Regions from separate parts of the Streptomyces sp. NPDC096152 genome, predicted to be linked through region 2. Evidence: riboswitches for the same ligand, from Rfam matches in the RefSeq annotation. Region 2 holds a riboswitch; the other holds the start of a gene.
What was found. A riboswitch is a leader RNA that binds a small molecule or an ion and turns the genes downstream of it on or off. The one in region 2 is predicted to bind thiamine pyrophosphate.

Region 1 (5,411 bases), on a different contig from region 2:
CAGACGCCGCAGGGTTGCGCTGACCGGCGGGGAAAGCCGGGTGGGACGGGTCAAGGGCGGCGAACCCCAGGCCAGGCGGCGACAGCCCGCCAGAGAACGGTGCCGCCCGTCCGGCCCCGGAGGAGTGTCATGTTCCGCGCGCGTCCGATCCGGTCGCTGCTGGCCGCGGCCTTCGTACTGGTGGGCTTGGCGGCAGCTTCGGCGACCGCCCAGGCCCAGGGCTCGCCCACCGACCACCGCACAGCAGTCGTCCAGGCCCACGGTTCGGCTGCCGGCCGACCCAAACCGCTGCCACCTGTGCGAGTTTGCCGGCCGACAGCCAACTGGCATCGGGCGGCCTGTCTGGCCATGCTCAATCCCAACTTCAGACCCGTCGCATCCCTGCCACCGGGCGCCACGCCGGCAGGCCTCGGCCCGTCCGACATCCGCAGTGCCTACAAGCTGTCCGGCACCAACGGCGCGCGCCGGACCGTGGCCATCACCCTCGCCTACCACAACCCCAACCTGGAAAGCGACCTGGCCGTCTACCGACGCCAGTTCCACCTCCCGCCGTGCACCACGACCAACCGCTGCCTCCGCGTGATCAACCAGAACGGCGGCACCACTCCACCGTCCGGCACCGCCCCCGAATGGGCATTCGAGTCGTCCATCGACGTGGACGCCATCAGCGCCACCTGCTCGAACTGCCACATCCTGGTCGTCGAAGCGGACGACGCCACCCCTGCCAACATGTTCACCGCAGTCGACCAAGCCGTCGCTCAAGGCGCGAAGTTCATCTCCAACAGCTGGGTCCTGCCCGAGGCCTCGTTCGAGGGCGCGTTCGACTTCCACTTCAACCACCCCGGCGTAGCCTTCACCTTCGCCTCGGGCGACAACGCAGGCGTCACGCAGTACCCAGCCGCGTCCCCCTACGTCACCGCCGTGGGCGGCACCACCCTGACCCGCGCGCAGAACCCTCGCGGCTGGGCAGAAAGCGCCTGGAACGGCACCGGATGCGGCTGTTCCCTCTTCGAACCCAAACCGGCCTTCCAGCACGACACCATCTGCACCAACCGCACCATCGCCGACGTCTCCGCCGTCGCCGACAACTTCGCGGTGTACGACACGACCCCCTTCAACGGCTCCACCGGCTGGTTCGTCGCCAACGGCACCAGCATCTCCGCCCCCCTGATGGCCGGGATGTACGCCCTGGCCGGCAACCCCACCCCCGGAACCTTCCCCAACTCCTACCCCTACGCCCACCCGCAGAACTTCTTCGACATCACAACCGGCGCTGCCGACGGCTTCGCCGCGATGCCCGGATACGACGCCCCCACCGGCATCGGCACCCCCAACGGCGTTCGCGGACTGCGCGACCCCTCGGGCGGGGGGTACGGCGCCGCCTGATCACGGCGCCTTGAGCGAGCCGGAGGAAGCCTCCGGGGATGACCGGCAGCGGCCGTCGTCTTCATACGTATGGACGGCGTGCCGAACGCCATAGCGCTGGCGGAGATCACGGCCATGCCGCACGGGATGAACCTCCCGGCCCTCAGGGCCTTCGTCAGTGGTGAGGTTGTCTGGCACTCCGCACACAACCACCAGGTGAGGGTCCGGCTCGATGAGTGGCGGGCAGCGGACGAGTGATCATTCCTGGGCCGTCTCCGGGCCGTCCGAGGTCGCTCAGTAACTACCGGTGACGACTGCTGACGACAGTCGTCCAGGTCGACAGCCGCAGGTCACCCGATTGGATCTGCGACACTGGTAGCGCCATGCCTAAGCCCGGAGAACTCACTTTCGTCGCCCCGCGCGGAGCCAAGAAGCCGCCGCGGCACCTTGCCGATCTCACTCCTGCCGAGCGCAAGGAGGCCGTCGCCGCGATCGGCGAGAAGCCGTTCCGTGCCAAGCAGCTCTCGCAGCACTACTTCGCGCGGTACGCGCACGACCCGGAGCAGTGGACCGACATCCCCGCCGGCTCGCGCGCCAAGCTGCGGGAGGCGCTGCTGCCGGACCTCATGACGGTGGTGCGGCACCTGTCGACCGACCAGGGCACCACCCGCAAGACGCTGTGGCGGCTGTTCGACGGCACCCTCGTGGAGTCGGTGCTCATGCGCTACCCGGACCGGGTGACCATGTGCATCAGCTCGCAGGCCGGCTGCGGTATGAACTGCCCGTTCTGCGCCACCGGCCAGGCCGGTCTGGACCGCAATCTGTCGACCGCCGAGATCGTGCACCAGATCGTGGACGGGATGCGGGCCCTGCGCGACGGCGAGGTCCCCGGCGGCCCCGCGCGGCTGTCGAACATCGTCTTCATGGGCATGGGCGAGCCGCTCGCCAACTACCGGCGCGTCGTCGGCGCCATCCGGGCCCTGACCGACCCCGAGCCGGACGGGCTGGGCCTGTCGCAGCGCGGGATCACCGTGTCCACCGTCGGTCTCGTCCCGGCCATCCACCGGTTCGCCGACGAGGGCTTCAAGTGCCGCCTGGCCATCTCCCTGCACGCGCCGGACGACGAGCTCCGCGACACCCTCGTACCGGTGAACACCCGGTGGAAGGTGCGCGAGGTGCTGGACGCCGGGTTCGAGTACGCGGCCAGGTCCGGGCGCCGGCTGTCCATCGAGTACGCGCTGATCCGGGACATCAACGACCAGGCGTGGCGCGGGGACCGGCTCGGGCGGCTGCTCAAGGGCAAGCCGGTGCACGTCAACCTCATCCCGCTGAACCCGACTCCGGGCTCCAAGTGGACCGCATCACGGCCCGAGGACGAGAAGGCCTTCGTCGAGGCGATCGCCGCCCACGGTGTGCCGGTCACCGTTCGGGACACCCGGGGCCAGGAGATCGACGGGGCGTGCGGGCAGCTCGCCGCCACGGAGAGGTAGCGGCCGGGCGGCCGGCACCGGGACGGGACCGGTTGTGCCACCGGGGCGGGGACGGGCGGTAGTCTGAGGCCGTCCATATATCAACATCTTCATATTCCGACAGGGGAGCGCCACAGCGCTGAGAGTGCGGCAATCGGGCCGCAGACCCTCCGAACCTCGCCCAGGTCATTCTGGGTAGGGAGATCGGTCTTCACTCGAGCTGTTGCGCCCTGCCCGGGAACCCGCGGACCCCGTCCGCCGGACCCGGGCAGGGCCGCGTCTCTTCCTGGCCAACCCCAGGAGGAAAATCCAGTGCACACCAAGACCTTCGTGGCCGTGGCCGTCGGGCTCGGCCTCGTCACGCTGTCCGCGTGCGGATCGTCGAACGGTTCCGCGGGCGGCAGCGGCGGCGACACCAAGACCGTGACCCTGGTCAGCCACGACTCGTGGGCCGTGTCGAAGAACGTCCTCAAGGAGTTCGAGAAGCAGTCCGGGTACAAGGTCAGGGTCCTCAAGGACGGCGACGCCGGACAGGCCGTCAACAAGGCCATCCTCACCAAGGACAACCCGCAGGGCGACGTCTTCTTCGGCGTCGACAACACCCTGTTGTCACGCGCCCTCGACAACGGGCTGTTCCAGCCGTACCGGGCCAAGGGGCTCGAGCAGGTCGGCGCCGCCTACCAGCTCGACGGGGCGAAGCACCGGGTCACCCCGATCGACTACGGCGACATCTGCGTCAACTACGACAAGGAGTGGTTCGGCAAGCACAAGCTGACCCCGCCGCAGTCCTTCGACGACCTGGCCAAGCCGGCGTACAAGAACCTGCTCGTCACCGAGAACGCCGCCACCTCCTCGCCCGGCCTCGGCTTCCTGCTCGGCAGCGCCGCGAAGTACGGCGACGGCGGCTGGTCCGGCTACTGGAAGAAGCTCAAGGCCAACGGCGTCAAGGTGGTCGACGGCTGGGAGCAGGCCTACAACGAGGAGTTCTCCGGCTCCGCGGGCGGCAGGAAGGCCAAGGGCGACCGCCCGCTCGTCGTCTCCTACGCCTCCTCCCCGCCCGCCGAGGTCGTCTTCGCCGACCCCCGGCCGAAGACCGCCCCGACCGGGGTCGCCACCGGCACCTGCTTCCGGCAGATCGAGTTCGCCGGGCTGCTGAGCAACGCGAAGAACGGCAAGGGCGGCAAGGCGCTCGTCAACTTCCTGATCTCCAAGAGGTTCCAGGAGGACATGCCGCTGAACATGTTCGTCTACCCGGTGGTCGGGGGCGCGAAGGTGCCCGCCGAGTTCACCCAGTACGGCCCGCCCGCCAAGGCCCCCGAGACCATGGCCCCCGGCAAGATCGCCGCCAACCGCGACCAGTGGGTCAAGTCGTGGACGTCGCTCGTACTGAAGTGACCCCGCGCGAGGGCCGTGCGCCGATGCGTACGGGGAACGCGGCGCGGTTCGGCCTGATGGCCGTGCCCGTCGCGTTCTTCGCGCTGTTCTTCGCCTACCCGGTGGCCGCGATCGTCCGGCGCGGCCTCCGGGTCGACGGCTCCTGGCGCTTCGGGCGGCTCGTGGACGTGCTCGGGCAGCCCGACATCCGGCACGTGCTGTGGTTCACCACCTGGCAGGCGTGCGCCTCCACCGCGCTCACCCTGCTGGTCGCGCTGCCCGGCGCGTACGTCTTCGCCCGCCTCGACTTCCCCGGCCGGCAGGTCCTGCGCGCCGTGGTCACCGTGCCCTTCGTGCTGCCCACGGTCGTCGTCGGCACCGCCTTCCTCGCCCTGGTCGGGCGCGGCGGGCTCCTCGACCAGATGTGGGGCGTACGGCTGGACACCACGGTCTGGGCGATCCTCCTGGCGCACGTCTTCTTCAACTACGCAGTCGTCGTACGGACCGTGGGCGGTCTGTGGGCCCAGCTCGACCCGCGGCAGGAGGAGGCCGCCCGGATGCTCGGCGCCTCACCGCTGCGGGCCTGGCGCAAGGTCACCCTGCCCGCCCTCGCGCCCGCGGTCGCCGCCGCCGCGCTCATGGTCTTCCTGTTCACCTTCACCTCCTTCGGCGTGGTGCAGATCCTCGGCGGCCCCACCTTCTCCACCCTCGAGGTGGAGATCTACCGGCAGACCTCCGAGACCTTCGACCTGTCCACCGCCGCCGTCCTCACCGTCGTCCAGTTCCTGGCGGTCGGCGCGATCCTCGCCGTGCACGCCCGGACCGTACGGCGGCGGGAGGCCGCCCTGAAGCTCGTCGACGCCTCCATGACCGCGCGCCGGCCGCGCGGGGCCGGTCAGTGGGCGCTCCTCGCGGGCGTCCTCGGCACCGTCGCCGTACTGCTTCTGCTGCCGCTGGGGGTGCTCGTGCAGCGGTCGCTGCAGGCGCCGGGCCTCGGCTACTACCGGGCGCTGACCGACGCCGACGGCGGCACCTTCCTGGTGGCACCGGTCGCCGCCATCGGCACCTCCCTGTCCTACGCGGTCGCCGCCACCGCCATCGCCGTGCTGATCGGCGCTCTCGCCGCCGCCGCGCTCACCCGCCGGGACGCCGGCCGGATCGTCCGCGGGTTCGACGCGCTGCTGATGCTGCCGCTCGGGGTGT
Region 2 (5,411 bases):
CTGCTGGCGCGGCGGTAGGACTCGGCGGCGCCGCGGCGGGGGGAGTACCCGGTGTGCCGGACGGGGAGGTCGGCCCACCTGCCCAGCCGGGTGATGACGTCGCCGCTGTTCTCGGGGGCGAGGCCGCCGTCCATGACAAATGTGCCACCGCGGCACCTGCAGCACGCCGCGCCGCGGTTGATCCAGCAAGGGGGCATCCGGCGAAGCGTTGATCCCAGCGGTTCAACCCCCCCATCTACAAGGATGCACGCGGCCCGCGCTCCCGACCGGACTGACCAGCCAGAGGCGCGGGCCGAAACAATTGTCAGTCGGCGATAGGCAGGTACACCCGGTTCCCCGCCTCCGCGAACTCCTTCGACTTCTGGAGCATCCCCTCAGCAATCTCCTCGGGTGACGCCGCCTCGCCCGCCGCACCACCGAACCGCTCTGTGATGCTTTGGCTAATCTTCATCGAGCAGAACTTGGGGCCGCACATCGAGCAGAAGTGGGCCGTCTTGGCCGGTTCCGCGGGGAGGGTCTCGTCGTGGAACTCCCGTGCCGTGTCCGGGTCGAGGGCCAGATTGAACTGGTCCTCCCACCGGAACTCGAAGCGGGCGTCGGACAGGGCGTCGTCCCACTCCTGCGCCCCGGGGTGGCCCTTGGCGAGGTCGGCCGCGTGGGCGGCGATCTTGTAGGTGATGACCCCGGTCTTGACGTCGTCGCGGTTGGGCAGGCCCAGGTGCTCCTTGGGCGTGACGTAGCAGAGCATGGCCGTGCCCCACCAGGCGATCATCGCGGCACCGATGCCGGAGGTGATGTGGTCGTACGCCGGCGCGATGTCCGTGGTCAGCGGGCCGAGCGTATAGAACGGAGCTTCATCGCAGATCTCCTGCTGAAGGTCGATGTTCTCCTTGATCTTGTGCATCGGGACGTGTCCCGGGCCCTCGATCATGGTCTGTACGTGGAAACGCTTGGCGATCGTGTTGAGTTCCCCGAGCGTGCGCAACTCCGCGAACTGCGCCTCGTCGTTGGCGTCGGCGACGGAGCCGGGACGCAGTCCGTCGCCCAGCGAGTAGGTGACGTCGTAGGCGGCGAGGATCTCGCAGAGCTCCTCGAAGTTCTCGTAGAGGAACGACTCCTTGTGGTGCGCGAGGCACCAGGCCGCCATGATCGAGCCGCCGCGCGAGACGATGCCGGTCTTGCGGTTCGCCGTCAGCGGCACGTAGGCCAGGCGTACGCCGGCGTGGACCGTCATGTAGTCCACGCCCTGTTCGGCCTGCTCGATGACGGTGTCCCTGTAGATGTCCCAGGTCAGTTCCTCGGCCTTGCCGTCGACCTTCTCCAGGGCCTGATAGAGCGGCACCGTGCCGATGGGGACGGGGGAGTTGCGCAGCACCCACTCCCGGGTGGTGTGGATGTTGCGGCCGGTGGAGAGGTCCATGACCGTGTCCGCGCCCCATCGGGTCGCCCAAGTCATCTTCTCCACCTCCTCCTCGATGGAGGACGTGACCGCGGAGTTGCCGATGTTGGCGTTGACCTTCACCAGGAACCGCTTGCCGATGATCATCGGCTCGATCTCCGGGTGGTTGACGTTGGCTGGCAGCACGGCGCGGCCCGCCGCGATCTCCTCCCGGACCACTTCCGGAGCGACGTTCTCGCGGAGGGCCACATACTCCATCTCGGGTGTGATCTCGCCGCGGCGCGCGTACGCGAGCTGCGTGACCGCCTGGCCGTCACGCCCCCGGCGCGGCTGGCGCGGCCGTCCCGGGAACACTGCGTCGAGGTTGCGCAGGCCCCCGCGCGGCGAGGTGTGCTTGATCCCGTCGTCCTCGGGGCGGACGGGACGGCCCGCGTACTCCTCGGTGTCGCCGCGGGCGATGATCCAGTTCTCCCGCAGCGGCGGCAGGCCCCTGCGGACATCGGTGTCGACGAGTGGATCGGTGTACGGGCCCGACGTGTCGTACAGCGTGACCGACTTCCCGTTGGTGAGGTGCACCTGACGGACCGGCACCCGCAGGTCGGGGCGCGAGCCCTCGACATACGCCTTGTGCCAGCCGATGGACTTCCCGGCCTCCCCGTCGCTGGAGATCTGCGTGGAGGCAGGCGTGCGTGCGTCCTTGTTGGTCATGAGACCTACTCCCTACGCCGGCATTACCCGGTAACAGGTTCGGCGGTCGACGCAGCGGCTTCCGTCTGTCGACGCTTCGCGTGAAACATCTCTCGTTCCACGTGAAACATCGCGAATACGGAGGTCAGCGCCCTCTCAGCCCGGTGCTCCGAGCTCCCGCGTGTGCAAAGGTGCCTCCACGCTAGCGTCCTTTGTGGCGCGGTGAACAGTGGGCCTCTGCCGTTCTTGCGATGATCTGGCGGTGACCACGACACAGCAGTCCCCCTATCCACCGCCCGAACCACGAGGCCGACCAGGCCCCGGGCACGACCAGGGCCATGAGCATGGGCACGGGTCTGGACAGGGCCACGAGCACGGGCGGGGACACGGCCACGGGCACAGTCACAGTCATGGGCCCGCCACGCCCGTCTCGAAGCACCTGCGCAAGGTGATCGCGGCGATCCTGATCCCGTTCGCCGCCGCGGTGGTCGTCGGGCTCGCGGTGCTCTGGCCCGGCGGTGCCCCCGCGCACGAGCGCACCGGCGTCGGCTTCGACCGGCAGAGCCAGCAGGCCACCGTCACCCGGGTGATCGCGGTCAGCTGCAAGGGGGTGAACGCCTCAGCCGCCGCCCCCGCCGGAGATCCCTCCGCCGCCGGAGGCTCCTCCGCGCCGGATCAGGCCTCCGGCACCTGCAAGAAGGCCACGGTCCGGGTCGACACCGGCTCCGACAAGGGCCGTACATTCACCGAGTTCGTACAGCCGGACCAGTCGCGGCAGTTGCACGAGGGCGAGAAGGTCGTGGTCGCCTACGAGCCCTCCGCGCCGAAGGATCTCCAGTACTCGGTCACCGATGTCGACCGGCGCTTCCCCATGGGTCTGCTGGCGGGCATCTTCGCACTCGCCGTCGTGGTCGTCGGGCGGATGCGGGGCGTCATGGCGCTGGTCGCGCTGGCCATCAGCTTCCTGGTACTGAACTTCTTCGTCCTGCCGGCGATCCTGCAGGGCTCGAACCCGCTGGTCGTGGCGGTGGTCGGGTCGAGCGCCATCATGCTGATCGCCCTCTACATGTGCCACGGCCTGTCCGCGCGCACCTCGGTCGCGGTGCTCGGCACCCTGATATCTCTGGTGCTGATCGGCATCCTGGGCTCGCTGTTCATCGGCTGGGCCGCCCTCACCGGCAACACGGACGACAACACCGGCCTCATCCACGGCCTGTATCCGTCGATCGACATGAGCGGTCTGCTGCTCTCCGGCGTCATCATCGGCTCGCTCGGTGTGCTGGACGACGTGACGGTGACGCAGACGTCGGCGGTCTGGGAGCTGCACGAGGCCAATCCCGCGATGGGGTGGCGAGGCCTGTACCGGGCGGGCATCCGCATCGGACGCGACCACATCGCGTCGGTGGTCAACACCCTGGTCCTCGCGTACGCGGGCGCCGCGCTCCCGCTGCTGCTGCTCTTCTCCATCGCGCAGAGCAGCGTGGGGACCGTCGCCACCAGCGAACTGGTCGCGGAGGAGATCGTGCGCACGCTGGTGGGCTCGATCGGCCTGGTGGCCTCGGTCCCGGTCACCACGGCCCTCGCCGCCCTCGTGGTCTCGGCCGACCGCCCGGGAGCCGCCCCGGCCGCGGCACCGGCCGCCCAGCCGGCCCCGGCGCGCGGCGGACGGGGACGACGCCGCAGGCGCTGAGGCGGCACCTCGGGCCGGGTCACGGCGAGGGGGACGGGGCGGGGTCGCGAACGAGGTCACAGGCGGTGTCGCCGGCGAGGCCGAGGGCGACGCGGCGGATGCCCCCTGGGACGGCGAAGCGTTACGGCAACAGCGCCCTGACGGCCGTAGCGCTTCAGCCCGCGCTCTGTTCCTCCGCCAGGATGCGGTCCAGGGCCTCGTCGAGGTGGGCGTCGAAGTCCCCCAGCGCGCCCTCCTGTCCGAGCGGCACCAGCTTGTCCGTGCGGTCGAGGAACGCCACGAGCGGGGCCGCCGAAGAACGGAACAGCGCCCGGTCGCCGCCGACCTGCAGCCGGATCAGGACCTCGCTGAGCGCCTCGTTGTCGGCGGGCGAGATCCGCACGTCGCCGTCCCCGCACGGCGTGCCCACCCCGTCGATCAGCAGCTCGCGCCCGAAGGCCCAGGTCACCGGTGCGTCCCCGGGCAGATGGAAGGTCAGCCGCACGGCATAGGGATCGCAGGTCTCATACCGCAGCTCCACCGGGATGCGGAAGGAGAGCTCCTCGGACACGAGAAAGCTCATCATGACCTCTGCCTGTACGGACTCGCGCATCGCTACCCCGTCATCTGCCGTCGACTGGCCGGGAATCGTCCCCGTCACACTGGGTGCATCTTGCTGAACGTGCACGGCAGATCACAAGGAGTGAGTTTTCAGATGCTGATAGAGAGCGCCAGAGAGCCGATCCTCCGGCTCACCTCGCCCTGCAGCTGACGGGCCGCGGGCAGCAGGCGGGAGGCCTGGTGGGCGGGGAGGGACAGTGCCATCGTGGCCGCCGTGGTGCCCACCGTGATCGGGACCGCCGCACAAACCGTACCCAGCGCGTACTCCTGACGCTCGGTCACCGGTTCCATCCGGCACATCCGTTCCAGACGTCGCAACAGAGCGTGATCGTCCCGGACCGTGTACGGAGTGAGGGACCGCACGGGGTAGCGGTCGAGATGGTCCCGGCGGGCGCCGTCGTCCAGCTGGGACAGCAGGCACTGGCCGATCGCGTGCGCGTGCCCGGTCTCACGGAAGTCGGCCCACTCCTCGACCGCGGGACTGCCCGGGCTGTCGGAGACGCACACGATCTCGATCTCGCCGTCGCGGTACATCGCGTAGTACACCGGGGCGCCGATCGCATCGCGCCAGTGCGCGAGCGCGTCGACGACCGTGCTGCGACGTTTCTGCGCCGCTCCGCTGCTGCTCAGGCGCTCGGCGGCGTCGCCGAGGAAGAACAGGCCCTTGTCCCGGTACAGATAGCCCTCGTGGACGAGGGTGCGCAGCAGGTGGTAGGCGGTCGGGAGCGCCAGTCCGGTCTCGCGGGCCAGCTGCTTGGCGGGCGCGCCGTGCTCGTGCCGGGCGACCGTCTCCAGCAGGCGCATCGCGCGCTGCACAGATCCGATGAGGGTCTGGGAGTGCTGCTGCTCCGGGACGCTGGGGCTCGGCCGCTCCACGGGGGCCACGGAGCGCGCCGGGGAGCGCGGCTGCGCGGGGAGCGCCGTGGAGTGGGACGGCATCCGGGGCGCGTGCGGTTCTGCGGGTGCGGTGTCAACAGTGGCCAAGGGGTCACTCCCGAAGCGCGAGGGGGCATCCCGTGCGGGGGAACACGGGAA

Region 1: it holds a riboswitch for thiamine pyrophosphate, as region 2 does, so the genes downstream of both, ACIQ9G_RS31430 (thiamine ABC transporter substrate binding subunit) here and thiC (phosphomethylpyrimidine synthase ThiC) in region 2, are expected to answer to the same signal.

The regions. Positions count from the first base shown of each region.
Region 1 covers NZ_JBIWFW010000010.1:213,534-218,944, forward strand. Annotated here, with positions in the region: gene ACIQ9G_RS31420 (S8 family serine peptidase) at 349-1,386, shown strand; gene rlmN (23S rRNA (adenine(2503)-C(2))-methyltransferase RlmN) at 1,749-2,855, shown strand; TPP riboswitch at 2,947-3,054, shown strand; gene ACIQ9G_RS31430 (thiamine ABC transporter substrate binding subunit) at 3,147-4,229, shown strand; gene ACIQ9G_RS31435 (ABC transporter permease) at 4,253-5,411, shown strand, end outside.
Region 2 covers NZ_JBIWFW010000005.1:440,728-446,138, reverse strand. Annotated here, with positions in the region: gene ACIQ9G_RS19730 (hypothetical protein) at 1-134, opposite strand, end outside; gene thiC (phosphomethylpyrimidine synthase ThiC) at 305-2,107, opposite strand; TPP riboswitch at 2,100-2,277, opposite strand; gene ACIQ9G_RS19720 (YibE/F family protein) at 2,349-3,776, shown strand; gene ACIQ9G_RS19715 (SsgA family sporulation/cell division regulator) at 3,931-4,368, opposite strand; gene ACIQ9G_RS19710 (IclR family transcriptional regulator) at 4,467-5,360, opposite strand.